DNA from 3 places in the Streptomyces sp. NPDC051913 genome. Region 3 is predicted to be linked to each of the others. Evidence: riboswitches for the same ligand, from Rfam matches in the RefSeq annotation. Region 3 holds a riboswitch; each other region holds the start of a gene.
The links. Region 3 has a riboswitch for cyclic di-AMP ahead of ACIHIX_RS03545 (NlpC/P60 family protein). Riboswitches for the same ligand answer to the same signal wherever they lie in the genome.
Positions count from the first base shown of each region.

Region 1: it holds a riboswitch for cyclic di-AMP, as region 3 does, so the genes downstream of both, ACIHIX_RS12835 (peptidoglycan DD-metalloendopeptidase family protein) here and ACIHIX_RS03545 (NlpC/P60 family protein) in region 3, are expected to answer to the same signal.
Region 2: it holds a riboswitch for cyclic di-AMP, as region 3 does, so the genes downstream of both, ACIHIX_RS27170 (C40 family peptidase) here and ACIHIX_RS03545 (NlpC/P60 family protein) in region 3, are expected to answer to the same signal.

Region 1 covers NZ_JBIUCI010000004.1:31,084-41,072, reverse strand. Annotated here, with positions in the region: gene ACIHIX_RS12840 (Tat pathway signal sequence domain protein) at 1-520, opposite strand, end outside; gene ACIHIX_RS12835 (peptidoglycan DD-metalloendopeptidase family protein) at 773-1,723, opposite strand; cyclic di-AMP (ydaO/yuaA leader) riboswitch at 1,728-1,907, opposite strand; gene ACIHIX_RS12830 (alpha-galactosidase) at 2,204-4,282, opposite strand; gene ACIHIX_RS12825 (tyrosine-protein phosphatase) at 4,461-5,258, shown strand; gene ACIHIX_RS12820 (DUF6126 family protein) at 5,263-5,385, opposite strand; gene ACIHIX_RS12815 (helix-turn-helix domain-containing protein) at 5,382-5,993, opposite strand; gene ACIHIX_RS12810 (aspartate aminotransferase family protein) at 6,060-7,445, opposite strand; gene dxs (1-deoxy-D-xylulose-5-phosphate synthase) at 7,442-9,376, opposite strand; gene ispG (flavodoxin-dependent (E)-4-hydroxy-3-methylbut-2-enyl-diphosphate synthase) at 9,404-9,989, opposite strand, start outside.
Region 2 covers NZ_JBIUCI010000009.1:161,290-171,278, reverse strand. Annotated here, with positions in the region: gene ACIHIX_RS27180 (ATP-dependent Clp protease proteolytic subunit) at 54-689, shown strand; gene ACIHIX_RS27175 (hypothetical protein) at 697-1,005, shown strand; cyclic di-AMP (ydaO/yuaA leader) riboswitch at 1,342-1,562, shown strand; gene ACIHIX_RS27170 (C40 family peptidase) at 1,566-2,039, shown strand; gene ACIHIX_RS27165 (LysE family translocator) at 2,115-2,738, opposite strand; gene ACIHIX_RS27160 (LysR family transcriptional regulator) at 2,827-3,747, shown strand; gene ACIHIX_RS27155 (ATP-binding protein) at 3,744-4,202, opposite strand; gene ACIHIX_RS27150 (helix-turn-helix domain-containing protein) at 4,415-5,296, shown strand; gene ACIHIX_RS27145 (DUF397 domain-containing protein) at 5,306-5,527, shown strand; gene ACIHIX_RS27140 (8-amino-7-oxononanoate synthase) at 5,563-6,690, opposite strand; gene bioB (biotin synthase BioB) at 6,838-8,055, shown strand; gene ACIHIX_RS27130 (adenosylmethionine--8-amino-7-oxononanoate transaminase) at 8,048-9,322, shown strand; gene bioD (dethiobiotin synthase) at 9,324-9,989, shown strand, end outside.
Region 3 covers NZ_JBIUCI010000001.1:763,325-773,313, reverse strand. Annotated here, with positions in the region: gene ACIHIX_RS03560 (hypothetical protein) at 1-121, shown strand, start outside; gene ACIHIX_RS03555 (tellurite resistance/C4-dicarboxylate transporter family protein) at 135-1,118, opposite strand; gene ACIHIX_RS03550 (hypothetical protein) at 1,253-1,837, shown strand; gene ACIHIX_RS03545 (NlpC/P60 family protein) at 1,844-2,998, opposite strand; cyclic di-AMP (ydaO/yuaA leader) riboswitch at 3,006-3,177, opposite strand; gene pcrA (DNA helicase PcrA) at 3,418-5,907, shown strand; gene ACIHIX_RS03535 (M23 family metallopeptidase) at 6,006-7,451, opposite strand; gene ACIHIX_RS03530 (esterase/lipase family protein) at 7,677-8,546, opposite strand; gene ACIHIX_RS03525 (cobalamin B12-binding domain-containing protein) at 8,960-9,376, shown strand; gene ACIHIX_RS03520 (DUF5691 domain-containing protein) at 9,688-9,989, opposite strand, start outside.

The sequences.
Region 1 (9,989 bases), on a different contig from region 3:
CGACCAGTTTCCCGTCCCGGGCGATCTCGGTGGAGCCCCGCCGCACGCTCCGTACGACGGTGTCGGACCCCTTCGCGCCGAACACGGCCGTGATCACACCGGTCGACACCTCGACGCGGCCCGCGGAGCGGGTGACCGTGACCTTCCGCTCCGGTGCGGCCGGGGTGCCGGCCGCGAGCTTGTAGGCGGAGGCCTTCGGTGCGCCGGGGGCGAGGGCGTGGGCCGTCCACTTCACCGAGCCGTCGGGCCAGTGGCCGGTGACCCAGCTCTGGACGGGGACGTCGACGCCGGCGGCGGTCGTCAGCCGGAACGGCTGCTCCGGCCGGTACGCCCCGCGCGCCCACGGCACGCCCCAGGTGGTTCCGGCGTGGACGTCGGGCGCCGGGCCCTCCAACCAGCGCAGTTCGGTGTCGTCGGCGTCCGCCGCGGCGGCGGTGCGGGACAGGGCCCAGGAGAACTGGGCCGCGGCGGCCGCGGCTGCGGCGCCCTTGATGACGGTGCGTCGGTCGACGCCGGGCACGGGGACCTCCGGGTGCGGGTGCGGATGCGGACGCGAAGGCGCGTAGAAAGCGCTTGCATCCCTCGGAGATCACTGTGGTCCCACCCTCCCCTCCCTGTCGACGGTTTGGACAGCCGCGCCACAAGACCGCAATGAAGCGATCATGAAACGGCAAGACCCAACACCGAAGGCCGGACCCGGGGATCGGGGTCCGGCCTTCGGTGGCATCGGGGGAGGGAGCGTCAGCCGACGCGGCACCCTCGCAAAGGAGCGTCAGCCGACGGCGACACCCTTCGAGCGGAGGTACGCGACCGGGTCCACGTCCGAGCCGTAGTCCGGCGTGGTGCGGATCTCGAAGTGGAGGTGCGGTCCGGTGACGTTGCCGGTGGCGCCGGAGAGACCGATCTGCTGGCCCTCGGTGACGGTCTGTCCGGACGAGACCGAGAGCGCGGACAGGTGGGCGTACTGCGCGTAGTAGCCGTCGGCCAGCTTGATGACGACCTGGTTGCCGTACGCGCCGCCCCAGCCGGCGGAGACGACGGTGCCCGCGGCCACGGCCTTCAGCGAGGTGCCGGTCGGGACGACGAAGTCGGTGCCGGTGTGGTAGCCGCTGGACCACATGCTGCCCGCCGTGTGGTAGGCGGTGCCGACGGTGGCGCCGGCCACGGGGAGCGTGTAGCCGCCGGCGGTGCTGGTCGACTCACTGCTCTGGGTGGCGGTCGTCGTGTCCGAGGAGGACGAGGACTTCTCGGCACTCGTGGACTTCTCGGTGCTCGCGGACTTCTCCGCGCTCGCCGACTTGTCCGCGCTCGCCGCCGCCTTCTTGCCGAGCGTGAGCTTCAGACCCGGGTGGATGAGCGAGGGGTCGGAACCGACGGCCTCACGGTTGTCCGAGTACAGCTTCTTCCAGCCGCCGGTGACGTTCTGCTCGTCGGCGATCTTCGAGAGGTAGTCGCCCGCCCGCACCGAATAGGTGCGCACGGTAGCGGTGTTCGCGGCACCCTTCTTCTGCGTGGCCTTCTCGGCGACCGTCTTCTCGGCGACCGGAAGGGACTGAACGGCCTTTTCCGAAACCGACTGCGAGACGGACTGCGGGGTGGCCGCGTGGGCGCCGGCGGCGCCCATCAAAGGCAGAGCGAGAGCGGCGCCGCCGGTACCGGCGACGGCGATCGAGCGGGTGAGGCGCTGGGACTTCGGGCGGCGGTGCTTACCCTTGGCGGGCATGGCGAATTCCTCTCCGGCGCCTACGAGGTGAGCTGTCGGGTGCGGACTGGAGATGCCCGGGCGCACCGAGGTGCGCCTTAACCCCAAGCCTGTTCCGGAAGACCGGTCCAGGCACTTGTACCTGTGGGTCCCCCGCTCCTGCCGTTCACGGGTGAGTTGTGCGGATTCCGGGCGGCGGCAGGATTGGGCGTCCGTCCGGATTGGTGGCGAACGTAAGCGAGGAAGACGCAAAGGGACAAGTAAGGGGTTCCAGGACGATTGCATTCCTCTTGATCCGCTGTGAATTTCCCGCTCACCCTCCGTGCATCAGCACCGCTTCCCGGAAGGCAAATCCCCAGCAATTGGAGGCGCATTACGTGAACATGACGGGCGACACAGGGTCACCGATATGACGCTCCTCACGTGCCGTTCGCACAGCTTCCCTTATTCCAGAGCGAGTTGGAATGAAGGCCACCCAAGCCACCAATTCGGACAGAAAGCTCAGATGCGACGCAGTCGGAGAACTGCCGCATCCAGATCGCCCCGCAATCCCACCCGTAGGCCGTGATGCTGCAATACGGCCCCTCTGAGAATTTCGCCCGTTTCGAGGCATTCATACGACGCAGTGGGGTCGAGGCCCCGCAGCCGCAGCGCCGGGACGGGTTCGCCGTAGTGCTGCGCCTGGAGCCAGGCGAGGACGACGGTCTCGCCCCCGAGGACGTACTGCACGGCGCTCAGTCCGCCCTGCGGAGCCCGCAGCCGGTACTGGTCGCCGCGCTGCACGAGCGGCCGGATGCCCTTGTAGAGCTCCACCCACTCGCGGGCCTCGGCGAGCTCCTCCTCCGTCCACCGCGTGAGGTCGCCGCCGACGCCGAGCACACCGGCCATGGCGCTGACGAACCGGAAGCGCAGCGAGCTGACCCGGCCGTTGAGCATGGCGTTCGGACTGTCGGTGACCCACGCCGCCATCGCGCGCGCGGGATGGAGCTGGCTGAAGCCGTGCTGGATGGCGAGCCGGTCGAGGGGGTCGGTGTTGTCGGAGGTCCACACCTGGTCCGTGCGGCTCATCACACCGAGGTCGATCCGGCCGCCGCCGCCCGAGCAGGACTCGAAGGCGACGCCGGGGTGGGCGGCCCGCAATCGGTCCAGCAGGGCGTAGAAGGCGTGCACATGGTCGACCCAGAGCCGCTGCGGGTAGGGCTCGCCGGGCCAGCCCGCGTCCGTGAAGCAGCGGTTGAAGTCCCACTTCACATAGTCGATCGGGGCGCTGGACAGCAGGGCGTCGAGCTGCCCCCAGAGGTACTCCTGGACGTCCTCGCGCGCGAGGTTCAGGACCAACTGATTGCGTAGTTCCGTCCGCTTTCGTCCCGGCTGGAACTGCGCCCAGTCCGGGTGTGCCCGGTACAGGTCGCTGTCCGGGTTGACCATCTCGGGCTCGACCCAGATGCCGAACTGCATCCCGAGGGCGTGCACGGAGTCGGCGAGGGGCTTCAGACCGCCCGGGAAGCGGTCGCGGTTGACCGTCCAGTCACCGAGTCCTGCGCGGTCGCTGGTCCGGGCGCCGAACCAGCCGTCGTCGACCACGAACAGCTCGACGCCGATGGCCGCGGCCCGCCGTGCGAGGGCCTCCTGCTGTTCCTCGGAGATGTCGAACTCGGTGGCCTCCCAGGAGTTGAACAGCACCGGCCGGTCCTGCTCGGCGTCCGGGATGACGTAGGCCCGCTGGTAGGCGTGCCACGCGCGACTGGCGCCGCCGAAGCCGCCCTCGCTCCACAGACCGGCGAAGACGGGCGTGGTGAACGACTCGCCCGCCGTCAGCCGCAGCAGCCCCGAGTCGTCGTGTCCGGCACCGCCGGTGATCTGCACGCGCGCGTCGGGAAGCTGGGCCACCGCGATCCGCCAGGAGCCGGACCAGCCGAGGGCACAGCCGTAGACCTCGCCGCGCTCCTCGGTGGCGTCGGAGTCGAGAGCGACCCAGGGCAGGTGCTGATGGCCGGTGTGGCCGCGGCGGCTGCCGATGACCTTCTCACCGTAGGTGAGGGGGGAGCGTACGAGTCGGGACTCGGCGGCCCAGCGGCCGTGCAGCTGGGAGAGCCGCCAGTCCTCGCGGTCGGGCAGGGTCCAGGTGGCGGAGTCCGCGCGGAGCAGCTCCAGGGTGTCCGACCCCTGGTTCTCCAGGGTCGTCCAGCGCTCCACCACGTCGCCGCGCATCCGGTAGTGCAGCGTGACGACGAGCCCGTCGTCACGGAACCGCAGCCGCAGCTCATCGGCGTCGGCGTCGGTCTCGTACGTCTCGAAGCTCCACTCGGTGCCGCGGCGTTCTTCGGTGCGCACCGACAGCGCGGGCCGGACGAAGCGGGGACCGCCCTCGACCGGGTACTCCTCGCGCCCGTCGAGCGGGGACTCGAAGGGCCAGTAGTCGGGCAACGGCCGGACCGCGAGGGCCTCGGCGTCGGCCAGCGTGATCGCCGGCCCCCAGTGCAGATGCAGCAGCTCGTCGGCCTCGGTGAGGTGGACGGCGTAGCTGCTGGCCGGCCCGGTCAGGAGCCAGGTGCGGCCGTTGGGGGCGATCTCCAGCATGGAACCTCACAGATGCGAACAGGGTCGAACAGTGGTACTCAAGTACCAACATCATCAAGGCCCGGGGGCCCTGGATGCAACGCCTGTGGACAACTCATTGCCCCAGGAACCCATGTCGTATCGTCGAAGCGTGCCCGTCGGCGAGCCGCGGCGACGGGGCCGACTGCGAGGAGCCCCCGTGACGCAGCAGATCCCGTCGACCGAGCCCGAGCTGACCGGAGTCCGCAACTTCCGCGACGTGGGCGGCCTGCCGACCGAGGACGGCCGACGGGTGCGGTTCGGGGTGCTGTTCCGCAGTGGCCATCTGGCGCACGCGACCGACGAGGACGCGGCGTTCCTGGACTCCCTGGGGCTGCACACGATCTTCGACTTCCGCAACGCGTCGGACCAGAAGCTGGAGGGTCCCGACGTCGAGCTGGCGGGGGTGCGCAATGTCAACCTGCCGCTGAGCGACCCGGCCGACGGTTCGGAGTTCTGGAAGATGGTGCGGGACGGCGAGATCGAGCAGCTGCGCGAGATCCTCGGCGACAACAAGGCGGCGAACCGGATGATCGCCTCGTACCGGAAGATCGTGAAGGAGCGCACCGCCGAGCACGCGCGCGTGCTGCACTCCCTCGCCGATGACGATGTGCCCGCGCTGATGCACTGCGCGGCGGGCAAGGACCGCGCGGGCCTGTCGATAGCGGTGACGCTGCTGGCGCTGGGCGTGGAGCGGGAGGCGATCGTCGCCGACTACCTGGAGTCGAACGCCAAGCACCGTCGCTACAAGGTGCACCGCAGCAGCAGCTCGGCCGCCGCCTACTCGCCCGAGGTCATGGAGCTGCTCGCGCCGCTCTTCGACGCGCGCGCCGAGTATCTGGAGGCCGCCTTCGAGACCATCGAGGAGACCTGGGGCAGCGTCGACGCCTATCTGGAGCAGGGCCTCGGCGTCACCGCGGAGATGCGGGAGCGGCTGCGCGAGCGCCTCCTCGACTGACCGTTCACTGCCCGGCGCCCACCTCGAAGAGCAGGTAGACGAAGGCCGCGAACACGTGCCCGACGGCGATGTAGATGATCAGCCGCACCCACAGGGCTCGCGGGAACTTCTCCTCCATGTCGGTCATGGCATCTCTCCAGGGGTGGGGCCCAGGCACAGGGTGGCCGTGGGGCTCTGCAACAGGGTGTGGACGAACAGCAGCTCGGTCCCGTCGGGGTCCTGGGCCGCGATGCGGTGCGGGGTGAGCGAGTCGAAGTGCGCGCTGTCGCCGGGGCCGAGGTGGTGCGTCGTGTCCCCGAGGCGGAGCCGGAGTCGTCCGCGCAGCACGTACAGCCACTCCTCGCCGGGATGCACCCGCACGATGTCGCCCTGTGAGCCGTACGGCACCTGCACGCGCAGCGCCTGCATGCCGCGCCCGGCGGCACCGGCCTGCCAGTAGGTCCAGCCGCCCGCGGCCGTCGGTTCCATGTCGGCGGCGCGCACCACGGCGTCCCGCTCGGCGACCGTCTCGCCGAGCAGTTCGGAGACCGTCGTACCGTAGATACGGGCGAGCGCGAGCAGCATCGGCAGCGAGGGCTGGCGCTGTCCCGTCTCCAGCCGTGAGAGGTGGGCGGGCGACAGCCCGGCGGCCCGGGCCGCGGCCTCCAGGGTGAGGGAGGCGCGGCGCCGCAGCGCACGGAGCTGCGGCGCGACGACGGGCAGGACGTCGGCCGGCTCTGATTCCGGAGAGCTCATGCTCCCCATTCAGCCCGACGCTTGCCTCCAGGGCAAGTTTCTTGCCTCAGAGGCAAACCGCTCCGGCTATCGGTTGGCCACCGCCTGCTTGACCAGCGTCTTGCCGAAGTCCCACATCAGCCCGCCCCCGCTGTGGGCGTCATCCATGATCTCGGTGAACGCCTCGACGAACCGGTCCACGTCCCGCTCCCCCACGGTCAGCGGCGGGATCAGCTTGATCACCTCCAGGTGGTCGCCGGAGACCTGCGTCAGAATCCGGTGCCGCTGGAGCAGCGGTACGACGACCATCTGGGCGAACAGGCCCTTGCGCGCGGCCTGGAGCATGGTCCACCGGCTGCGCAGTCCGAGCGACTTGGGCCGCCCGAACTCGATGCCCACCATGAGTCCCCGGCCGCGGACGTCGGCGAGCAGCTCGTACTTGTCGACGAGTGCGGCGAGCCGGGACCTGAGGAGGTCACCGGTCACCCGGGCGTTGGCGACGATCTGCTCGTTCTCCATCACGGACAGGACCGCCAGGCCCGCCGCCATGGCCTGCGCGTTGGACCCGAAGCTCGCCGAGTGGACCAGGACGCGGTCGATCGACGAGTAGACCTTCTTGAAGATCCAGTCCTTGCCGAGCGTGGCGCCCACCGGGACGTAGCCGCCGGACAGCGCCTTCGCCACGCACACCAGGTCGGGCTCGACGCCGTCCTCGTGCTGGTAGGCGTAGAAGTCGCCGGTCCGTCCGAGCCCGGTCTGCACCTCGTCCGCGATCAGCAGCGCCTTGTGCCGGTGCAGCAGCTCCTGGGCGGCGCGCAGATAACCCGGCGGGCTCTCGTGGACGCCCTTGCCCTGGATCGGCTCGACGATCAGGGCGGCGACGTCACCCTTCTTCAACTCCCTGGCCAGCGCTTCGAGATCACCGAGGGGGACGGCCGTGTCGGGCAGCAGCGGGGCGAAGCCGTCGCGGAAGCCGTCCTCGCCGTTGACCGACAGGGAACCCGTGGTGAGGCCGTGGAAGGCGTGCTCGCAGTACAGGACGCGCGGCTTGCCGGTGGCGCGGCGGGCGAACTTCAGCGCGGTCTCCACCGCCTCGGTGCCGCTGTTGCCGAAGAACACCCGGTCCAGATGCGGGCTGTACGTGAGCAGCTTCTCCGCCAGCAGCCCGGGCAGCGGCTGGCAGTCGAAGCGGGTGAGGTCGGCGAGCTGGGCGTCGAGGACGTCGTGCAGCGCCTTGCGGACGACGGGGTGATGGCGGCCCAGACCCATCACCCCGAACCCGGCGAGCATGTCCAGGTAGTCGTTGCCTTCGGCGTCCCAGAAGTGGGCGCCCTCGGCCCGCTCGTAGACCTTGTCGAAGCCGATGGTGTGCAGCATGCGCGGGAGCTGGTGGTTCAGGTACTTGGTGTGCAGCTCGTAGCGCTCGGCTCCGCGCTCGGCGAGGAGTCTGCCGAGGTCGAACTCGGTGGTCATTCGGGTTTCTCCTTGAGTGAGCCGTCGGGCTGCTCCATGTCGGCCAGAGCGCCCTCGGCCTCCTTGACGGTGAGGCTCGCGCTGATCCGTCCGGCGACCTCGACGGGGGTGAGCCCGATGTCGGCGAGCACCTCACCCCGCTTGGCGTGCGCGAGGAACTGCTCCGGAATCCCGAACCGCCGTACCGGTACGTCGACTTCGGCGTCCCCGAGCGCGAGCGCGACCGCGGCGCCCACCCCGCCCGCCCGGCTGTTGTCCTCGACCACCGCGACCAGCCGGTGCTCGGCGGCGAGGACGGGCAGCGCGGGGTCGACGGGCTTGACCCAACGGGGGTCCACGACCGTGCAGTTGATGCCCCGCGCCGCCAGCAGCTCGGCCGCCTGGAGACACACGGGCGCCATGACACCGACCGCGACGAGCAGCACCTCGGGCGTCTCGGCACCGCGGTGCAGCACGTCCATGCCGCCGACATGGCCGACCGCCTCGATCGACGGCCCGACGGCCTCCTTCGGGAAGCGCACCAGCGTCGGCGCGTCGTCCACCGCGACGGCCTCCCTGAGCTGCGCCCGCAGCTGGTCGGCGTCCCGTGGCGCGGCGATCCGCAGTCCCGGCACGACCTGGAGGATCGACATGTCCCACATGCCGTTGTGGGAGGCGCCGTCGACACCCGTGACGCCGGCCCGGTCGAGCACGAACGTCACCCCGCAGCGATGCAGGGCGACGTCCATCAGCAACTGGTCGAAGGCACGGTTCAGGAAGGTCGCGTACACGGCGACGACGGGATGCAGTCCGCCGGTCGCGAGCCCGGCCGCCGAGACGGCCGCGTGCTGCTCGGCGATACCGACGTCCCACACCCGGTCCGGGAAGCGTTCGGCGAACTTGCCGAGCCCCACCGGGTGCAGCATGGCCGCCGTGATCGCCACGACGTCCTGGCGCTCCTCCCCGATCCTGGCGATCTCGTCGCCGAACACGGAGGTCCAGGAGGGTCCGTTGGCGGGTGCGAGGGGCTCGCAGGTGAGCGGGTCCATCACCCCGACGGTGTGGAAGTGGTCCTCCTCGTGGGCGAGGGCGGGTTCGTAGCCGCGACCCTTCTCCGTGAGGCAGTGGATGAGCACCGGCCCGTGGAAGCGTTTCGCCCGCCGCAGCGCCGACTCGACGGCCCCGATGTCGTGTCCGTCGATCGGGCCGACGTACTTCAGGCCCAGGTCCTCGAAGAGCCCCTGCGGCGCGAAGGCGTCCTTGAAGCCCTTCTTCGCGCCGTGGAGCGCCTCGTAGACGGTGGTGCCGATGACGGGGGTGCGCTGGAGGACGTTCTTCCCCCAGGCCAGCACCCGTTCGTAGCTGTCGGTCGTGCGCAGGGTGGCCAGGTGGTTGGCGAGGCCGCCGATGGTCGGCGCGTAGGACCGCTCGTTGTCGTTGACGACGATGATCAGCGGCCGGTCCTTGGCGGCCGCGATGTTGTTCAGCGCCTCCCAGGCCATACCGCCGGTGAGCGCGCCGTCGCCGATGACCGCGACGACGTGTCCCTTCTCGCCCTGCACCTGACGGGCCTTGGCGAGTCCGTCGGCCCAGCCGAGCGCGGTGGAGGCGTGGCTGTTCTCGACGATGTCGTGCTCGGACTCCTCGCGCGAGGGGTAGCCGGACAGACCGCCCTTGCCGCGCAGCTTGGAGAAGTCCTGACGTCCCGTCAGGATCTTGTGCACATAGCTCTGATGGCCGGTGTCCCACACGATGCGGTCGACCGGCGACTCGAAGACCCGGTGGAGCGCGATGGAGAGTTCCACCACCCCCAGGTTGGGCCCGAGGTGGCCGCCGGTCCTGGCGACCGAGTGCACCAGGAACTCTCTGATCTCTTCGGACAGTTCACCGAGTTCCGCCTCGGACAGCGCCTTAAGGTCGCGTGGTCCCCGGATGTTCTCCAGAATCGTCACGCTCGGGCCCCCTTCGGTCCGTGCTGTTCAACTCACGGTGACGGCCGGCTCCCCCGACGCGACGCCGTCCTGCTCCATCTGTTCGGCGATCTTCATCGCCTCCTCGATGAGGGTCTCCACGATCTTCGACTCGGGGACGGTCTTGATGACCTCGCCCTTCACGAAGATCTGCCCCTTGCCGTTGCCGGAGGCGACCCCGAGGTCGGCCTCCCGCGCCTCGCCGGGACCGTTGACCACACAACCCATCACGGCTACCCGCAGGGGCACTTCCATGCCCTCCAGGCCCGCCGTGACCTCGTCGGCCAGCTTGTAGACGTCGACCTGGGCGCGCCCGCAGGACGGGCACGACACGATCTCCAGCCGGCGTTGCCGCAGCCCCAGGGACTCCAGGATCTGGATGCCGACCTTGACCTCCTCGGCGGGCGGCGCGGACAGCGACACGCGGATGGTGTCGCCGATTCCCCTGCTGAGGAGCGCCCCGAAGGCGACCGCCGACTTGATCGTCCCCTGGAAGGCGGGACCGGCCTCGGTGACGCCCAGGTGCAGCGGGTAGTCGCACTGCTCGGCGAGCAGTCGGTACGCCGCCACCATCACCACGGGGTCGTTGTGCTTC
Region 2 (9,989 bases), on a different contig from region 3:
ATAACGTCACGTACGTCCTGTACATTTTTTACAGACGCAGAAGGAGGGGACCCATGACCCGACCTACCGCCCGCCACGTCCTGCCCGAGTTCACCGAGCGCACGAGCTTCGGCAGCAGGACGAGGGACCCGTACTCGAAGCTGCTGGAGGAGCGGATCGTCTTCCTCGGCACGCGGATCGACGCCACCTCGGCCAACGACGTGATGGCGCAGCTCATGCACCTCGAGTACCAGAACCCCGACCGGGACATCTCGCTGTACGTCAACTCCCCCGGCGGCTCCTTCAGCGCCATGTCGGCGATCTACGACACGATGCGGTACGTCTCCTGCGACGTGGAGACGATCTGCCTGGGACAGGCCGGGTCGTCCGCGACCGTGCTGCTGGCGGCAGGGACCCCGGGCAAGCGGTCCGCGCTGCCGGGTGCGCGGATGATGCTCCACCAGCCCTCCCTGTCCGAGCCGGTGGCGGGGCAGGCCGGCGATCTGGCCATCCAGGCCGAGGAGTTGGGGCGCGTCCGCGACCGGCTGGAGGAGATGCTCGTACGCCACACCGGGCGGACGCGGGAGCAAGTCACCGAGGACATCGAGCGGGACAAGATCCTCACCGCCCAAGAGGCCCTGGAACACGGCCTGGTGGATCGGATCGTCCCCGGCCGCCGGGCGTCGCGCCCCTCGTCCGACACCCGGTGAGCGGGCGATGCTCCCACCCGAACTGCCTCCGCTGCCCGCGCTGACGCGCGCCGAGGGCGAGTTGATCGACCGTTATCTCGACGTGGTCGATCTGCTCGGCCGGATCAACCCCGCGCACCCCGGGGACACCTACCGCGGGCTGCGGGCCGCCCAGGCGTTGGTCGCCAAGGCGGCCGAGCTGCGCGACGCGCTGGCGACGATGCACCAGCGGGGCGAGGCCGAACTGCACGCGGCGACCCTGACCCGGGCGCTGCGCGTCCTGGACGGGGAGCGGCGCACGGCGCGGGTCATGGTGCCGCCGCACTCCGACAGTTGACGCACCGGCACCGGTCCGGACCGGATGTCGCGACACGAGGCGTCCGGACCGGCCTTCAAACGCACCAAAAGACGTACCCCCATATGGCGTAGCCAGCAGTAGTTTTGCGGGCCCGTCAGGCTTGCGCAACGCGCGTAGCCCAGGGCCGGAATGAGGTGTTCCGTCGCTGGTCCGAGGCTCCTCGGGCCCCTCGACGGTCGCTCGAACAGAGGAGTGTCCACCCGAACGGGTGAGTGGTGAGTAACAACACAAATCCCCGATTCCATTGGGTTTTTCGGCATTGAGTGCGTGAAGATCCCTGTCTGACGACAAGCCCCCGCCGCAGCGGCGGGGCGGTCCGGGCGGACGCCGAGTCCTGCCGCCGCCCGGATGACCGGTCGACAGGAGTGGATCGGCAGGAGTGGAGGACCCAGGCAAGACGGGTCGCCGGGAAGGTCGCTCCCTTCGGGGAGACCGGTCCGAGCAGCCCTTGGGGTGAAGCCGCGACAACGCGGCCGGGCAACTTCGCCAGCCCGAATCCGACAGGTCATCCTTCACAGGCGGCTGACGAAGGGTTGCGCATGTCTGCGCTCAATCGTGTCCCGTCGCTGATGGCCCGAGCCGGTACGGCCTCGGCCCTCACCATCGCCGCAGTGGGCGGCTCCATCGTGATCCCGGGCGTCGCCTCCGACGCGGAGGCCGCGACACCGGCGACGAAGGCACTTCAGGTGGCGGCCTCCAAGAAGGGCTCGCCCTACAAGTGGGGCGCCACGGGACCGCACAGGTTCGACTGCTCAGGGCTCACGCTGTACTCGTACAAGAAGGCGGGCAAGACCCTGCCCCGCACGGCGGCCCAGCAGTACAACAAGACCCGCCACATCTCTTCCGGCAGCCGCAAGGCCGGAGACCTCGTGTTCTTCCACTCGGGGTCGAACGTGTACCACGTCGGCATCTACGCCGGGAAGGGAAAGATCTGGCACTCCCCGAAGAGCGGGGAGGTCGTGAAGCTCGAGAAGATCTGGTCGAGCAGCGTCTGGTACGGCCGGGTCAAGTAGCTCCCCGCCGAGCGGACCGGTGACTCTCCCGTGGGGGTGACGGCCACCTGACCGGCCGTCACCCCCGCGGGGCTCTCAGCCGAGGCCCGCCAGCGGTTCCAGCAGCAGCACGACGCCCAGCACGCTCAGCGCGGCCCCCGTGCCCCCCGCGACGAGCCGTGCGGCCCGCGGGCGCCGCAGCCACCGGCCCAGCCGGTCCACCAGCAGCGCCACCGCCGGGAACCACACCAGGGCGAGCACGACCACGATCAGCGCCAGCAGCAGCGTGCGGGGCAGCACGGGCCGGCCCGCCGGCACGAACTGCGGCAACAGGCTCAGGAAGGTGATGGGCGCCTTCGGGTTCAGGGCATTGGTGACGAACCCCTGCCACACCGGCCGCACGCCGCCGCCCCCGGACTCCTCGACCGCGCCGTACGGACGGCTCAGCGAGCGCAGCGTCCGTACGCCGAGGTAGAGCACATAGGCGCCGCCCAGCAGTTGGAGCGCACGGAACAGCGCCGGTACGGCCGCCAGGACCGCGGCGACCCCGGCCACCGCGAGCGCCGTGTGCAGCAGCAGCCCGCCCGCGACGCCGAGGGCACTCGCGACACCGGCCCGGCGCGAGACCAGGGCATTGCGTACGACGACCGTGAAGTCGGCGCCGGGCATGGCGACCATGCCGGCGGCGACCCCGGTGAAGGCGATGAGCTGTCCGTCCATGCCGTCCAGCGTGCCGTGCCGGAGCCTTCAGCAGGTATGTCGAATATTCTGGGTCCGCCTTAAGCATCCCTTTAGCCTGGGGGCCCGTATGTACGATCCGAACCGCCTCGCCGCCCTGGTCGCGGTCGCCGAGGCCGGCTCGATCACCCGGGCGGCCGAGCGCCTCGGGTACACCACCCCCGCGCTCTCGCAGCAACTGGCCAAACTGGAGCGGGAGGCGGGCACGGCGCTTCTCGTACGGCATCACCGCGGCGCGCGGCTCACGGGCGCCGGCGAGCTGCTCGCGGCGCGGGCGCGCCGGGTGTTGGACGAGCTGGAGCAGGCCCGGCATGAACTGGCCCGGCTGACCGGGCTGTCCGGCGGCACGCTGCGGCTCGGTACCTTCCAGACCGCGGGCATCCATCTGCTGCCGTCCGTGCTGAGCGCGTTCCGCCGGGCGCATCCGGACGTGGAGCTGACGGTCGCCCACCTCGAACCGCCGGCCGGGGTGGAGGCGGTGGCCGCCGGTGACGTGGACCTGGCGCTGACGCACTCCTACGAACCCGCGGACCCGGTGCAGCTCCCCGCGTCCGTCAGCGCGGAGCCGGTCCTGGTGGAGGAACTGGTGCTGGTGACCGCCCCGGGGCACGTCCTCACGAGCGACACCTCGCGGCTGCCTCTCACCGCACTCGCCGGGCAGCCGCTGATCAGCATGGCCCCTGACCATCCCGCCCGGCGCGGCGTGGAGGCGCTCCTCGCCCGGGCCGGGGCCACGCCGTCCGTCCTGGTGGCGACTCCGGTGTACGCGCTGGTGTGCGCGCTGGTCAGTGCGGGGCTCGGGATCGCGGTGGTCCCGGAGATGGTGGCGCGGACGGCGGTCACTCCGGTGGGGACCCGGCCGCTGGGGACGGGGGAACTGCGCCGTACGATCTCGGTCGCCCACCGGGCCGACGGAACGGCCCCTGCGGCGGACGCCTTCCGGGCACTGCTCCGCGGCGCCTTCGGCCGCGCGAGACAGGCCGGTGTCTAGGGTTCCTGCTGTCCCGCCGCCGACACCGGCTCGGCCGGTACCGTCCACGGGAGTTCGATGGAGACGGTCTTGCCGCCCTCGCGGGTCGGCCGGACTCTGAGCTTGCCGCCGTGCTCCGCGGTGAGCCAGCGGATGATCACCATGCCGCGGCCGTTGTCCTGCTGGACGGCGGCCGGCAGCCGCTTCGGGAAGCGGGGGTGGCTGTCGGTGACCCCGATGCGCAGATGTTCGTCACGGTCGAGGTGGAGGTCCACCGTGAAGGTGGGTGACTGCCCGAAAGTGTGCTGTACGGCGTTGGTGGCGAGTTCGGAGACGATCAGCCGGATCGTCTCCGCCGCTTCGGTGTCCGCCGGCAGCCCCCATTCCGCCAGGGTGCTCAGGACATAGGCGCGGGCCGCGGAGACCGAGGCGGGATCGCTCGGCAGAGTGACGGATGCTTCCAGATGGTCTGCCATGGCGACGTCGTCCCTTTCCCACGGGACCGCAGCCCGACACGGAGCGGATGGTTCGAGTACGGTCCCGGACTGGTGCTTCTTCGCCAGACTGCCATTACCAGGCCGGTCACGGTGCCGATCCACCAAGATATGCATATATCTGTCGCTCGAAGCGGTGAACTCTCCGACGGAAGACCGTATTTGGGCGGCCCGGAAGGAGTAAGGAGTAGCCCATGCAGCACGGTCCCGCGGTACGCCGCCGGAAACTGGGCGCCGAACTGCGTGCGTTGCGCACCGGTGCGGGGCTCACCAGTGGTGAGGCGGCCCGGCTGGTGGGCTGGCACCAGTCCAAGGTGAGCCGGATCGAGACCGGCGCGAGCGGCGTGAAACCGGCCGATGTGCGGTTACTCCTGGACGCCTACGAGGTGCACGACGGCCAACTGCGGGAGTTGCTCCTGGTGTTGGCGGGCTCCGACGAGGCCGGGGCGGGACGCCATCACTGGTGGCACGCCTATCGCGGGGTGCTGCCGCCGACGTACCGGGACTTCATCAGCCTGGAGTCGCAGGCGAGCGCGATGCGTACGCTCGAGATCTCCGTCGTGCCGGGGCTCCTGCAGACGCCCGAGTACGCCCGTGCGGTCACCCGGGCCGCGGTCGGCGGCCTCGACGGCCTCGACGGCGAGCGGGACGAACGGCTCGACGCGCTGGTCGAGGTACGGCTGGCCCGGCAGGACGTGTTACGGGCCGACCCCCCGCTGGAACTGGCCGCGGTGCTCGACGAGGGAGTGCTGCGCCGGGAGATCGGCGGCCCCGAGGTGATGGCCCGGCAGCTGCGGCGGCTCATCGAGGCGGCCCGGCTTCCCCAAGTCAGGCTTCAGGTGCTGCCCTTCGCCGCGGGAGCACACATCGGCATCACCGGCCCTTTCGTTATCTTCTCTTTTTCGCGCACTTCTGATCTGGACGTGGTTGTTCTCGACCACTTGACGAGTAGCCTCTACCTGGAGCGGAAAGAAGACCTCCGGGCCTACACCGAGGCCTTCAACACCCTTCAGATCCACGCCCTTTCGCCCGAGGACTCGTTGGATTACATCGCCGGGATAGGTGACGGCGCGTAAGGAGGCACCATGTCTGCACTGCCTCGGAACGTACCTACCAGTACCGATCTGCACGACGTGCACTGGCTGCGCAGCAGCTACAGCACGGGAGCGAACAACTGTGTGGAGACCGCCCGGCCCGGGCCCGGCCCGCAGGCCGGACTCGTCGCCGTACGCGATTCGAAGGACCCGTCCGGACCCGCGCTGCTCTTCTCCCCCGAGAGCTGGGCGGGCTTCACGGCCGCGTTCTGATCAGTTCTGTCCGCACACGGCCGTGTCACGCCGACTCATGGTCGTGTCTCACCGATCACATGTACAGCGCGTTCGATCTGCGCCTCGGAGAGGTCCGCGCGGGCGGTCAACCGCAGCCGTGAGATGCCGTCGGGCACGGAAGGAGGACGGAAACAGCCCACGGACAGGCCTGCCGTACGGCAGTCGGCCGCCCACTGCACGGCCTCCTCCGGGGACGGCGCGCGCACGGAGACCACCGCGGCGTCCGGACGTACCGCCTCGTGCCCCGCGGCGGTCAGCCGTGCGTGCAGTTCGGCGGCCACCTCACGCGCCCGGGCCGCCCGCTCCGGCTCGCGGCGCAGCAGGCGCAGCGCCGACAGGGCGGCTCCGGCCGCCGCGGGGGCGAGGCCCGTGTCGAAGATGAACGTGCGTGCCGCGTTGACCAGGTGGTCGATCACCCGGGCCGGGCCGAGGACGGCGCCGCCCTGGCTGCCCAGCGACTTGGACAGCGTGACCGTCACGACGACGTCGTCGGCGCCCGCGAGCCCCGCCGCGTGCGGGGCGCCCCGGCCGCCGTCGCCGAGCACGCCCAGGCCGTGGGCGTCGTCGACCACCAGACCCGCGCCGTGCTCCCGGCACGCCTCGGCGAGCACGGCCAGCGGAGCGGCGTCGCCGTCGACGGAGAACACCGTGTCGGAGACGACGACGGCCGGCCCGTCATACGTCTGGAGCGCCTTGCGCACGGAGTCCGGATCGGCGTGCCCGACCACCTGGGTGGTGCCGCGGGCCAGCCGGCAGCCGTCGATCAGGGACGCGTGGTTCCCGGCGTCGGAGACGATCAGCGAGCCGTGCGGGGCGAGTGCGGTGACCGCGGCGAGATTGGCCGCGTAACCGGAGGAGAAGACGAGAGCCGCTTCAGAACCGCTGAATTCGGCCAGCTCGCGTTCGAGCTCGGTGTGCAGCTCGGTCGTGCCGGTGACGAGCCGCGAGCCGGTGGCCCCGCCGCCCCAGGTCCGCGCGGCCCGCGCGGCGCCCTCCACCACGTCGGGATGGTGGGCCAGACCCAGGTAGTCGTTGCTCGCGAGGTCCAGGAGCGGGGAGTCGGCGGGGCGCGGGCGCAGGGTCCGTACGAGTCCGGCGCGGCGGCGCAGCCGCGCCTGCTCGTCGATCCAGCCGAACGCCATGGGTCCTCCGGGGGTTTTGTAGGCAGCGAACAGACACTAGTGGGACAAGCAGCCGCCCACTGTGTGGCAATACCCACACAGTGAATGGCCGCTGTTGTACGAACTCTCCTTGGCCGGAGACGGCTCCTTAGGACAGGATCAGCTTTCATGGACCTGCTGAACACGCTGGTGGACAAGGGGCTTCGGCGCGAGCTGCCGACCCGCGAGGAGGCGCTCGCCGTCCTCGCCACTTCCGACGACGACCTGCTCGACGTGGTGGCCGCGGCCGGAAAGGTGCGCCGGCACTGGTTCGGCCGACGGGTGAAACTGAACTACCTCGTCAACCTCAAGTCCGGCTTGTGCCCCGAGGACTGCTCCTACTGCTCGCAGCGGCTGGGCTCCGAGGCCGGGATCCTGAAGTACACCTGGCTCAAGCCCGACGAGGCCTCCAAGGCCGCCGCCGCGGGTCTCGCCGGTGGCGCGAAGCGGGTCTGCCTGGTGGCCTCCGGACGCGGTCCGACGGACCGGGACGTGGACCGGGTCGCGGGCACCATCAAGGCGATCAAGGACCGGCACGAGAACGTCGAGGTCTGCGCCTGTCTGGGGCTGCTCTCCGACGGCCAGGCCGAGCGGCTGCGCGAGGCGGGCGCGGACGCCTACAACCACAACCTCAACACGTCCGAGGCGACGTACGGGGACATCACGACGACGCACACCTACGCCGACCGCGTCGACACCGTGCAGAAGGCGCACGCGGCGGGTCTGTCGGCCTGCTCGGGTCTGATCGCGGGCATGGGCGAGTCGGACGAGGACCTGATCGACGTCGTCTTCTCGCTGCGCGAGCTGGACCCGGACTCGGTTCCGGTCAACTTCCTGATCCCCTTCGAGGGCACCCCGCTGGCCAAGGAGTGGAACCTCACCCCGCAGCGCTGTCTGCGCATCCTGGCGATGGTCCGGTTCGTCTGCCCCGACGTCGAGGTGCGTATCGCGGGCGGCCGTGAGGTCCATCTGCGCACGATGCAGCCGCTCGCCCTGAACCTCGCCAACTCGATCTTCCTCGGCGACTACCTGACCTCCGAGGGCCAGGCGGGCAAGGCCGACCTCGACATGATCGCGGACGCCGGCTTCGAGGTGGAGGGCGCGGGCGAGGTCACGCTGCCGCAGCACCGGGCGGACGTGGCCGCCGCGGCTGCCGGCGGCGGGTGCGGGTCGCACGAGAGCGCCGGCGGGTGCGGGTCGCACGAGGGCACCGGGTGCGGGACCGGCTGTGGTTCCGTGTGCGGTTCCCATGAGGCCGCCGCCGCGCCCGAGGCCAACGAGCCGCGCACCGACCTGGTCGCCGTACGCCGTCGTGGGGCCGGAACGGATCTCGCGCCCAATGCCTGACCTGCCCGTGTCCGAGCTGCTGGAGCTCGACCGGCGGCATGTGTGGCATCCGTACGGCCCGATGCCCGGCCGGGTGGACCCGCTCGTCGTGGAGTCGGCGAGCGGGGTGCGCCTGCGCACGTCCGCCGGGGAACTGGTCGACGGCATGTCGTCCTGGTGGTCGGCCATCCACGGCTACAACCACCCGGTCCTCAACGAGGCCGCCACCACACAGCTCGGCCGGATGAGCCATGTGATGTTCGGCGGGCTCACGCACGAGCCCGCCGTCCGCCTCGCGAAGCACCTTGTCGACATGTCGCCCGAGGGTCTGGAACATGTCTTCCTGGCCGACTCCGGGTCGGTGTCGGTCGAGGTCTCGGCGAAGATGTGTCTTCAGTACTGGCGTTCGCTGGGCCGCCCGGGCAAGCAGCGGCTGCTGACCTGGCGGGGCGGCTACCACGGGGACACCTGGCAGCCGATGTCGGTGTGCGACCCCGACGGCGGCATGCACGACCTGTGGACCGGCGTACTGCCGCGCCAGATCTTCGCGGACGCGCCGCCGACGGAGTACGAGGAGTCGTACGCCGACCAGCTGCGCGCGCTGGTCGAGCGGCACGCCGACGAACTGGCCGCGGTGATCGTGGAGCCGGTGGTGCAGGGCGCGGGCGGGATGCGGTTCCACTCCCCCGCGTATCTGCGGGTGCTGCGCGAGGCCTGCGACGCGCACGACGTGCTGCTGGTGTTCGACGAGATCGCGACCGGCTTCGGTCGCACCGGCGCCCTGTTCGCGGCGCAGCACGCGGCGGTGACGCCGGACGTGATGTGTGTGGGCAAGGCGCTGACCGGCGGCTATATGACGATGGCGGCCACCCTGTGCACGGCACGCGTGGCCGACGGGATCTCGCGGGGCGAGGTCCCGGTGCTGGCGCACGGCCCGACGTTCATGGGCAACCCGCTCGCCGCCGCCGTGGCCTGCGCCTCGATCGAGCTGCTGCTGGGCCAGGACTGGCAGGCCGAGGTGAAGCGGATCGAGGCGGGGCTGACGGAGGGGCTGGCGCCGGCGCGTGACCTGCCGGGCGTCCGGGACGTCCGCGTCCTCGGGGCGATCGGAGTGGTCCAGCTGGATCACGAGGTGGACATGAAGGCGGCCACGGAGGCGGCGGTGCGCGAGGGTGTGTGGCTGCGGCCGTTCCGCGACCTCGTCTACACGATGCCGCCGTACGTCACGGGTGACACGGACGTGGCACGGATCGCGCGTGCCGTGTGCGCGGCGGCGGGAGAGGGTTGAGATGCCTGTACTGGTGATCACGGGCACCGGCACGGAGGTCGGCAAGACGATCACGACCGCGGCGGTCGCCGCCGCCGCGGTCGCCGTGGGCCGTTCGGTGGCCGTGCTCAAGGCGGCCCAGACGGGCGTACGGCCGGACGAGCCGGGCGACGCCCAGGAGGTCGCGCGCCTCGCGGGTCCGGTCACGACGGCCGAACTCGCCCGCTACCCCGAGCCGTTGGCCCCGGCGACGGCAGCGCGCCGGGCGGGCCGCGCCCCGGTTCGCCCGCCGGAGATCGCCGAGATGGCGGCCAAGCTGGCCACCGAGCACGACCTGGTGCTGGTCGAGGGTGCGGGTGGGCTGCTCGTGCGGTTCGACGAGGCGGGCGGGACGCTGGCCGACGCGGCGCGGCTCCTCGGCGCGCCGGTTCTGGTCGTGGCCACGGCCGGCCTCGGCACGCTGAACACCACGGAACTGACGGCCCGTGAACTGCGCTTCAGGGAGCTGGAGTTGGCAGGCGTCGTCATCGGCGGCTGGCCCGACTCCCCCGATCTGGCGATGCGGTGCAACGTGGCCGACCTGCCGGAGGTCGCCGGAGCGCCGCTGCTGGGGGCGCTGCCGATGGGCGCGGGCGCCTTGGCACCCGCCGACTTCCGTGCGGGGGCGCCGAGTTGGCTGGCGCCGCGG
Region 3 (9,989 bases):
CGTCGTGATCCTCGGCCTCGTCTATGTGAAGCGGGACGAGGAGCGGGTGGACAAGGCGCTGTTCAGCGCGGTTCCCGCACTCGTCGTGGTGAACATCCTCATCGCCACGCTGTGGAGCTGAGGGCGCCAGGGGCTCAGGGGGTCCGCAGAGCGCCGACGCCGGCGCGAGCCGCCACCACGGCCCCCGCCGCGACCGCCAGCCACACCGCCACGGCGATCCACAGCAGCACCTCGCCGGGCGTCCTCAGCCAGGACACCTCCAGGGCGGCGGCGACGGACAGCGTCGCCACCGCCGTCATCCCCATCGGGAACACGGTCGCCCAGCGGCGCGCGTCGTAGTGCGGGCGCCGCCACCCGATCTCGGCGAGCAGCAGAACGACGTACCAGGACAGGTCGAGGACGAGCAGAGCGAGGGTCACGGCACGCAGGACGCCACGGTCGTCGTCGTTCCACAGATACAGGCGCGCGCTGTCGGCCGCGATCAGCTTCGAGCCCGCCAGCGCCGAGATGGCCATCGCCCCGCCGGCCACCCAGTGGTCCCCGGCGCCCTGCGTGACCTGGCGCAGATCGAAGTGGGCCAGGGCCAGCCCGTAGGCCACCAGACCCAGCCAGAACATCACCAGCGCCGCCCGCGCGAGCCAGGACGTCGGCAGCGCCCCGGCCAGCGTCGCGCCCAGTACGGCCAGCCCCTGCGTGGCGACACAGGCCAGGAACACCGCCCCGGGCATCCGCCGCTTCCAGTGCCCGACCACCAGCACGATCAGTACCGGCCACAGCAGCGTCGACAGCGCCAGCAGCGCCTCGGCGAGGGTCTGCCAGCCGAGCGCGGAGAAGCGGGTGCCGAGCACGGTGGTCGCCGCGACGGCCGTGAGCGCGCCCGGCGTCTCCGCCTCCGTCACCCACCGCGACCGCTGCCACAGCAGTCGTACGACGAAGTCGGCGGCCAGCGCCACCCAGGCCACGCTCGCCAGCGCCAGCGCGACGCGGGACACCCCCTCGTACCCCGTCAGATGGAGACCGATCGACAGGATTCCGGTCGCCATCACCGCGGAGCCCGCGGCGGGCGGCCGCTGCGCCCACCAGGTACGGAGGGGGGAGGTACGGGGTGTATCGGGCATGGGGTGATGCTATGGAGCGGGGTGGGGGTTGAGAGCGGGGCACGCGCGCGTGGGGGAGAAAAACGCGCGGGGTGAGGGCAACTGAGTAGTTGCGCTCATGACAGGGGGAGAGGGGGGTGGGGAGACTGCGGCACATGTCCTACCGACGATCAGTCGCCCTGGCCGCCCTCGCTGTGCTCGCCCTTGCCGCCTGCGGAAGCGAACGAGCCGGGGAGCAGTCCGCGGGCGCGCCGACGCCCACGCCCTCCTACCCGCCCCCGCCCACATGCGCCCAGGCCGCCGAGACGCCCCCGCCCGCGCCCTCCTCGCCCGTGCCGAGCGCGACCACCTCGCGGGGCGAGGGAGCCGGAGACCAGCCCCCCAACTACGCCGACAACCACGCGTACCGCATGCAGGCGTCCCTCAGTGCCGAACGCGAGGCCAGTGGACTGGCCTCGGCCGGGCTCATCCGCAAGGAACTGGAGAAGGTGCGGGCGGCAGGCGGGGCGGGGGCCTACGGGGTCTACGGGGACGAGCGGGTCGAGGCGGCGCTCCAGCGCCTCGGCTGCGGACCGGAACACGGGGTCTTCGTCGGGAACGGGTTCTACGCCGTCTACACCGGCCTCGCGTGCGTGTCCGGGCGGGTGACCGCGGACGAGCTGACCACCGAGGTGCACGGTGTCTACGCCGAGCCCCAGCCCGGGGCGGGGCCCTGCGTAGAGAACCGCGGAGGTCACTGACCTGCGTCAGGCCGGGCGGACCACACTGTGGATCGCCGACTCGCCGTCGTAGTAGATCGACTCCTCGCGGACGTACGCCCCGGGCTTCGGCGCGTGGATCATCATGCCGTTGCCGATGTAGATGCCGACGTGGCTGACATCGTCGTAGAAGAAGACGAGATCGCCGGGCCGGGCGTTGGCGAGGGAGACCGTGGTGCCGAAGTTCACCTGGTCGTAGGTGGTGCGGGGGAGGGAGATGCCGGCGGCGTTCCAGGCGGCCTGGGTGAGGCCGGAGCAGTCGTAGGAGTCGGGGCCGGTGGCGCCCCAGACGTACGGCTTGCCGATCTGGGAGCGGGCGAAGGCGAGCGCCTTGTCGGCCTTGGTGGCGTACGAGGAGTCCGTGGAGGTCTCCGAGGACGAGCCGCTCCCCGTCTCCTCGGCCGCCGCTGCTTCCTGCGCCGCCTTCTGCTCGGCGGCCTTCTGCTGCTCGGCCAGCTCCGCGGCCTTTCGGGCGGCCTCCTCCTGCTTCTTCTTCTCGATCGCCGCGAGCCGCGCCTTCTCCTCGGCGGTCAGCTGCGACAGCAGCTCGCGCGCGTCGGAGAGCTTGCGCTGGACGGTCGCCTTGGCGGTCTTCAGGTCGCTCTGCGACTCGGTGAGCGTCTCCAGGCTCTTGGTGGCCTCCTGGCGCTTCTTCATCGTCGCCGACTGCGCGCTGACGTAGTCGTCGACCGCGCCCTTCTGACGGTCCGTCATGCGACCCATCAGCTGCGTCTGGTCGAAGTAGTCCTGCGGGGTGTCCGCGAGCAGGAAGGTCGCGGTGTCGGGCGCGGAGGCGCCGGTGCGGTACTGGGCCGCGGCGAAGGAGCCGAGCTCCTCGCGAGCCTCGTTGAGCTTCTGGGTGCGCTTGGCGACGTCGTCGAGGAGGGTGTCGACCTGCTCGCGCTGCTGTGCGGTCTTCTCCTTCGCCGAGTTGTACTTCTCGGTCGCCGACTCCGCCTGCCGGTAGAGGTCGTCGACCTTCTTCTCGACTTCCTCCAGGCTCGGCTTGTCATCGGTCGAGGGTGCGGCGGTGGCCGTCTGGGAGAGCAGGGCCACGGAGGTGAGGGCGGCCGTTGCGAGCGCGGGGGTGCGTATGCCTGCTACGCGCGTTCCCGCAGGACGCGGCTTTGCGTGCGACGCCAAGGGAGGCGACTCCTTCCACGTTCCGCCTACCGAGTTAGCTGTCGGGTTCGGGCGGGTGGTTCGGAAGGTGTGCCCTACGGCCGCTCCCGGGAGGGAGTCGGGCCGATTCACCCCAAGGTCGGTGTGGGTCCCCGGCTCCGGCTGCCATGGCGGCGCACCGGACTCGGCGGAGGCCGCGCGGCCCGGCGACGTTCGCCGGTGGGGGTCGTACGGCCTGTCCGGCACGGTAGCCAACTGGTGTGGCCCCTGTGAAGGTTGATGTCCGATAGGCCCGATACATTTTCGTGACCTTGGGTGGCCAGAGGAGGCGATCACTCGATTTCTCACGGAACGTGACGAGGTGGTCCTGGAGGGTGAGAGGGTCCGACTTCTCGGGGCGGCGGCGGGCTGTCAGTGGGGAGCCCTAGACTCGGAGGGCGATGACAGGCCTCTTTGACGACAGCTTCCTGGCGAACCTCCAGGCCCCCCAGGGGCACGAGGAGGAACCCCCGCCGCCGCCCGAGGACGAGCAGGATCACGGGCCGGGATCCGAACCCGTTCCGGACGATCTGTTCGGCGGGAAGTTCGACGTGCCCCCGGACCGGGACGCCTACTACCGCGACGGCGCCCCGCGCCCCGCCCTGGACGCGGCGGCGCTGATCGAGGGGCTCAACGAGAACCAGCGAGCGGCCGTCGTCCACTCCGACACCCCGCTGCTCATCGTGGCCGGCGCCGGCTCCGGCAAGACGCGCGTGCTCACGCACCGCATCGCCTACCTGCTGGCCGAGCGCAGCGTGCACCCGGGCCAGATCCTCGCGATCACCTTCACCAACAAGGCCGCGGGTGAGATGAAGGAGCGCGTCGAGCAGCTCGTCGGCCCGCGCGCCAACGCGATGTGGGTGATGACCTTCCACAGCGCGTGCGTGCGGATCCTGCGGAGGGAGTCGAAGAAGCTCGGCTTCACGTCCTCCTTCTCGATCTACGACGCCGCCGACTCCAAGCGCCTGATGGCCCTCGTCTGCCGTGACCTGGACCTCGACCCCAAGCGCTTCCCGCCCAAGTCCTTCAGCGCCAAGATCAGCAACCTCAAGAACGAGCTGATCGACGAGGAGGACTTCGCAGCCCAGGCCACCGACGGCTTCGAGAAGACCCTCGCCCAGGCCTACGCCATGTACCAGTCGCGGCTGCGCGAGGCCAACGCCCTCGACTTCGACGACCTGATCATGACGACGGTCAACCTGCTGCGCGCCTTCCCGGACGTCGCCGAGCACTACCGCCGCCGTTTCCGGCATGTGCTCGTGGACGAGTATCAGGACACCAACCACGCGCAGTACGCGCTGGTCAGGGAGCTGGTGGGTACTTCCGAGCACCCGGTCGACGTACCCCCCAACGAGTTCGACGTCCCGCCCGCCGAACTCTGCGTCGTCGGTGACGCCGACCAGTCGATCTACGCCTTCCGGGGCGCGACGATCCGCAACATCCTCCAGTTCGAGGAGGACTACCCGAACGCGACGACGATCCTGCTGGAGCAGAACTATCGCTCCACGCAGACCATTTTGAGTGCGGCGAACGCGGTCATCGAGCGCAACGAGTCCCGCCGCCCCAAGAACCTGTGGACCAACGCGGGCGCCGGCGCGCGCATCACCGGCTACGTCGCGGACACCGAGCACGACGAGGCCCAGTTCGTCGCCGAGGAGATAGACCGACTGACGGACGCGGGCGACGCGAAGGCGGGCGATGTCGCGGTCTTCTACCGCACCAACGCCCAGTCCCGAGTCTTCGAGGAGATCTTCATCCGCGTCGGCCTGCCCTACAAGGTCGTCGGCGGTGTCCGCTTCTACGAGCGCAAGGAGGTCCGGGACGTCCTGGCCTACCTCCGGGTCCTCGCCAACCCCGAGGACTCGGTGCCGCTGCGCCGGATCCTCAACGTCCCCAAGCGCGGTATCGGCGAGCGCGCCGAGGCGATGATCGACGCCCTCTCGCAGCGGGAGAAGATCAGCTTCCCGCAGGCCCTCAAGCGCGTCGACGAGGCGTACGGCATGGCCGCGCGGTCGACCAACGCCGTGAAGCGGTTCAACGTGCTGATGGAGGAGCTCCGTACGATCGTCGACTCCGGCGCGGGACCGGCGACGGTCCTGGAGGCGGTGCTCGAACGCACCGGCTATCTCGCCGAGTTGCAGGCCTCCACCGACCCGCAGGACGAGACCCGGATCGAGAACCTTCAGGAACTCGCCGCCGTGGCACTGGAGTTCGAGCAGGAGACGGAGGAGGGTGAGGAGTCCCCCGGGCTCGCCGCCTTCCTGGAGCGCGTCGCGCTCGTCGCCGACTCCGACCAGATCCCCGACGAGGACGAGGACGGCTCGGGCGTCATCACCCTGATGACTCTCCACACCGCCAAGGGACTCGAGTTCCCGGTCGTCTTCCTCACCGGCATGGAGGACGGCGTCTTCCCGCACATGCGCTCCCTCGGCCAGACCAAGGAACTGGAGGAGGAGCGGCGCCTGGCGTACGTCGGGATCACGCGCGCGCGGGAACGGCTCTATCTGACCCGCTCCTCACTGCGCAGCGCATGGGGTCAGCCGTCGTACAACCCGCCCTCACGCTTCCTGTCGGAGATCCCGGAGCAGCACGTGGAGTGGAAGCGCACGGGCGCGACCGCCGCTCCCGCGGGCCCCGTCTCGGGTGTCGCGTCCTCGCTGTCGTCCTCCCGCTCCTCGGCGCGCGGTGCGTCCGGCTTCGCCACGAGTCGTGCGTCTGACAAGCCGGTTGTGTCGCTGGCCGTTGGTGACCGGGTTACGCATGACCAGTTCGGGCTGGGCACGGTCATGGCGGTGAAGGGCACGGGTGCGAACGCGGAGGCGACGGTCGACTTCGGCGAGGCCAAGCCGAAGCGGTTGCTGTTGCGGTATGCGCCGGTGGAGAAGCTGTAGTAGTCCGCTGCGGGGCGGTGGGGGCTGGTCGCGCCCCGCGGCGGAGCCGCTGATCGACACAGCCCCGCGCCCCTGAAAGCCAAAAGCGGGCGTTGCGCCTACGTGGGATCCAGGCCGTGGCTCCTCAGCCACGGCAGCGGGTCGATCGCCGAGCCGCCCGCCGGGCGCACCTCGAAGTGCAGGTGCGGGCCGGTCGAGTTGCCGCTGTTGCCGCTGTACGCGATCGGGTCGCCGGCCTTGACCGTCGTACCGGAGGCGACGCGGTAGCTGGAGAGGTGGCAGTACCACGTCTCCGTGCCGTCCTTCGCGGTCACGATCATCATGTTGCCGTAGGCGCTGTTCCACTGCGTCCGTACGGTGCCGTCGGTCGCGGCCATCACTGTCGTGCCGTACGAGACGGGGAAGTCGATGCCGGTGTGCACGGACATCCAGTTGACGCCGGCCTGACCGTAGTAGGCACTGAGGCCGTGCTGGGCGACCGGGAGGGCGAACTTGGGGCGCAGCCGCTCCTTGCGGGCCGCCTCCTCCGCCGCCTTCTTCTTCTCGGCCACCTGCTGGGCCTTGAGGTCGATGCGTTCCTGCGTCCGGCTGGCCCGATCGGCGAAGTCGTCGGCGCCCGCGGAGAGTGACTCCAGCTGGGTGTCCAGCTTGTTGTTCGCGGCGGACGGCTTGACGGACTTGGTCGTGGCGTCGGACGCGCTCGCCGAGGTGTTCTTGTCGTCGCTCAGGCCGCCCACGGAGGCGGCGGCGATCCCGGTGACCCCCATGACGCACGCGGAGGGCACGGCGATCTTCATCAGCGCGGAGCGCTTGGCGGGCGGGCGGCGGCGGGAACGGCCCGCGTTGCGGGCGGCCATGCGAGAACCCGGGGCGGGGGCGAAGTCTTCCTGGTCGTCGAGGAGCGGGGCGGCCCCGCCATCGGCGTCGGAGAGGGCGGGCAGCTCGCCGGTGGCGCTCAACTCGGCGTCGTGCTCGGCCGGTTCCTCGTACGGGACCTGCTCGAACATCGCCGTCGACCCGTGGTCCACCGGCTCCTCGTGGAGCTGAGCGGCGTCACCGCTGTCGGAGTTCCACTGGGTGGCGTCGTACGCGCCGGTGTCGAAGGCCTGCGTGCCCCATTCCCAGTGCTGGGTCTGGTCGGCCGGGCCTGCCGACTGGTCGGGCTGGACCCAGGCGTTGGCGTCCCACTGACCGCTCGCGTCCACCGCGCCGACCTGCGGCGGGATCGCGGAGAGCTGGTGATGCTCGCCGGTCCAGGCCGTCGTGTCGTACGCGCCCGTGTCGTAGGCGGCGTGGTGCTGGGCCGCGTACTGGTCGTAGTTCAGGGTCTGCTGACTGCCCGTGACCCACTGATGGGCGTCGTACGACCCGGTGTTGTCACCGGGGAGACTGCCGAACAGGGGGTCGGTGTCGAAGTGGGCGGTGGTGGCGTGCGCGCCCGTGTCGTAGTGATGGCTCGCGAGGTCGCCGTACTGGGCCTCCTGCGTGCCGTACGACGCGTAGTGCGCCGACGAGGCATCAGAAGCCGGAGCCGGGGTGGTCATGGTCCCCGACGTGTACGGGTCGTTCACCAACTTCTCTTTCGCCTCGACAACAGGGGCTGCCAGAGCAGTGCGGCGACTGTACCCGGCGGTATGCGGGCACGACAATCTTCCGTAGGTTTCGTGCCCGAAGGAAACGGGCATTCGGCCGTGTTTCGGGGGACTGCGGGCGCGACTTTGGCTTTGTGTTCGAAGGTTGTTCGATGTCGGACGACTGTCCCGGGGCTGTCACGCCACTGTGAGACCCCCGGTGGCGGCATCGGCCGTGGCACCCGGCCTCGTCGTGTCGAGCGCCTGCCGTATCCCCGTCGCGACGGCCGGGTGCACGGGCAGGGCGAGATGCCCGATCCCGCTCACCTGGACGTTCTGCGCCAGCAGATCGGGATGGTCGATACAGGCGGTCTCCAACGGGTCCATCAGATGGTCGAGGTCGCTCCAGAAACTCACGAACTGCGTACGGCAGCCCGGCGCGGGCCGGCTCAGCTCCTCCAGGACCGCCGAGCCGGGGCGCATCTGCCGCACGATCGGATGGGCGTCGGCCAGCGGGACCACCCTGGTCCCGGAGTGCGGGGTGCCGAGCGTGACCAGGGTGCGGACCCGGAGGTCACCGCCGAGGCGCTGCACGTAGTAGCGGGCGATCAGGCCGCCCAGGCTGTGTCCGACGACGTCGACCTGACTGCTGCCGGTGCGCTCGCAGATCTCCTCGATGTGCCGGCCGAGCAGCTCGGCCGCGACACGGATGTCGCAGGTCAGCGGGGAGTAGTTGAGTGACTCGATGGGTCGGTGCCCGTGCTGGGCGAGGCTGCGGCGCAGCAGGACGAAGACCGAGCGGTTGTCGATGAAACCGTGCAACAGGACGACCGGCGGCCTGGCCTCGGTCGGCAGCTGCGCGGTGCCGTCACCGGGCGCGGGGAGCGGCGGGGCCGGTGACCGGCGCTCCTGGGCGATGCCGGAGGGGTAGAGGAGGAGGTGTCCCGCGAGGATCGCCAGCTCCAGGGCGGTGGCCTTCAGCAGCGCCACGGACAGGCCGGCCAGTCTGCCCGGGAGCAGGCGCTGACAGAGCGGAACGAGGGGCTGCACTGCCCGGGTGACCTTCATGGCCGACCTCCTGTCGGCACGCTGGAGGACGCCTCTGTCCCCCGTGTGCCCTCGTGGGATGCCGGGCTCGCGGTGGGCGGCGGGGCCTGCGGACGCCTTGTCGGCCCTGCCTGCCCTTCCTCCCGCCGTCGGCACACCGCACCGCCACGGCGCGCGGCCCGCGGCGCGGTGGTACGGAGACCTCGTTGCGGCTCCCGTTGCGCTTGCTCCCGCTGCGGTACGGGGGCCGCAGGGTGCTGCGGTCCAGGTGCCGCAAAGACTCGGAACGGTGCGCGGCTGACGTGTCCCACCGTGTGATTTCCCCCTCGGTCAGCACCGCGAAACTGCCGGTTGCGGGATGCTGGAGATAACGTTCGTTCACTTCCTCGCACACTGTGGTGTGAGGAAGCCGAAGGCGCTTCATGGAGGCAGTGATGGGTGTGGCAGCCGGTCCGATCCGCGTGGTGGTGGCGAAGCCGGGGCTCGACGGCCACGATCGCGGGGCGAAGGTGATCGCGCGGGCGCTGCGCGACGCCGGTATGGAGGTCATCTACACCGGCCTCCATCAGACGCCGGAGCAGATCGTCGACACCGCGATCCAGGAGGACGCCGACGCGATCGGCCTGTCCATCCTCTCGGGCGCCCACAACACCCTCTTCGCCGCGGTGATCGAGCTGCTCAAGGAGCGCGAGGCCGAGGACATCCTCGTCTTCGGCGGCGGCATCATCCCCGAGGCGGACATCGCACCGCTGAAGGAGAAGGGCGTGGCGGAGATCTTCACGCCCGGCGCGACCACCCAGTCGATCGTGGAGTGGGTCAGGGAGAACGTGCGGGAGTCGGCGGGGGCGTAGGCCGCCGCCGGCGACGACCGGCACGGGGCCGCGGGGGCGCGGCATTGCGGCTGGGAGGCGTCGGCTGGGCAATTCGGCTGAGGCGCGCCGCGGCATGCCGGTTGAGGCGCGTCGGCGGGGTATTTCGGCTGAGGCGCGTCGGCGCGGCATGTCAGTTGGGGCGTGTCGGCTGGGCAATTCGGCTGAGGCGCGCCGCGGCATGCCAGCTGAGCCGCTCCGCGGCATGCCGGTTGAGGCGCGTCGGCGGGGTATTTCGGCTGAGGCGTGTGGGCGCGGCATGTCAGCTGAGGCGCGTCGGCGCGGCCGAACGGCTACGCCGGTCCCAGTTCGTCCAGCATCGCCGCCCGCAACCGCAGCGTCGTGCCCAGCCGCTGGAACGCCTCCGCCCAGTAACCCCCGGCCCCCGGCGACGCGTCCTCCGTCTCGTCCGGCACCGCGAGCAGCCCGTCCAGGCGGCTCGCCTCCGCCGGATCGAGGCATCGCTCGGCCAGCCCCATCACCCCACTGAAGCTCCATGGATAACTCCCCGCGTCCCGAGCGATGTTGAGCGCGTCCACCACAGCCCGCCCCAGTGGCCCGGCCCACGGCACGGCACACCCTCCGAGCAGCTGAA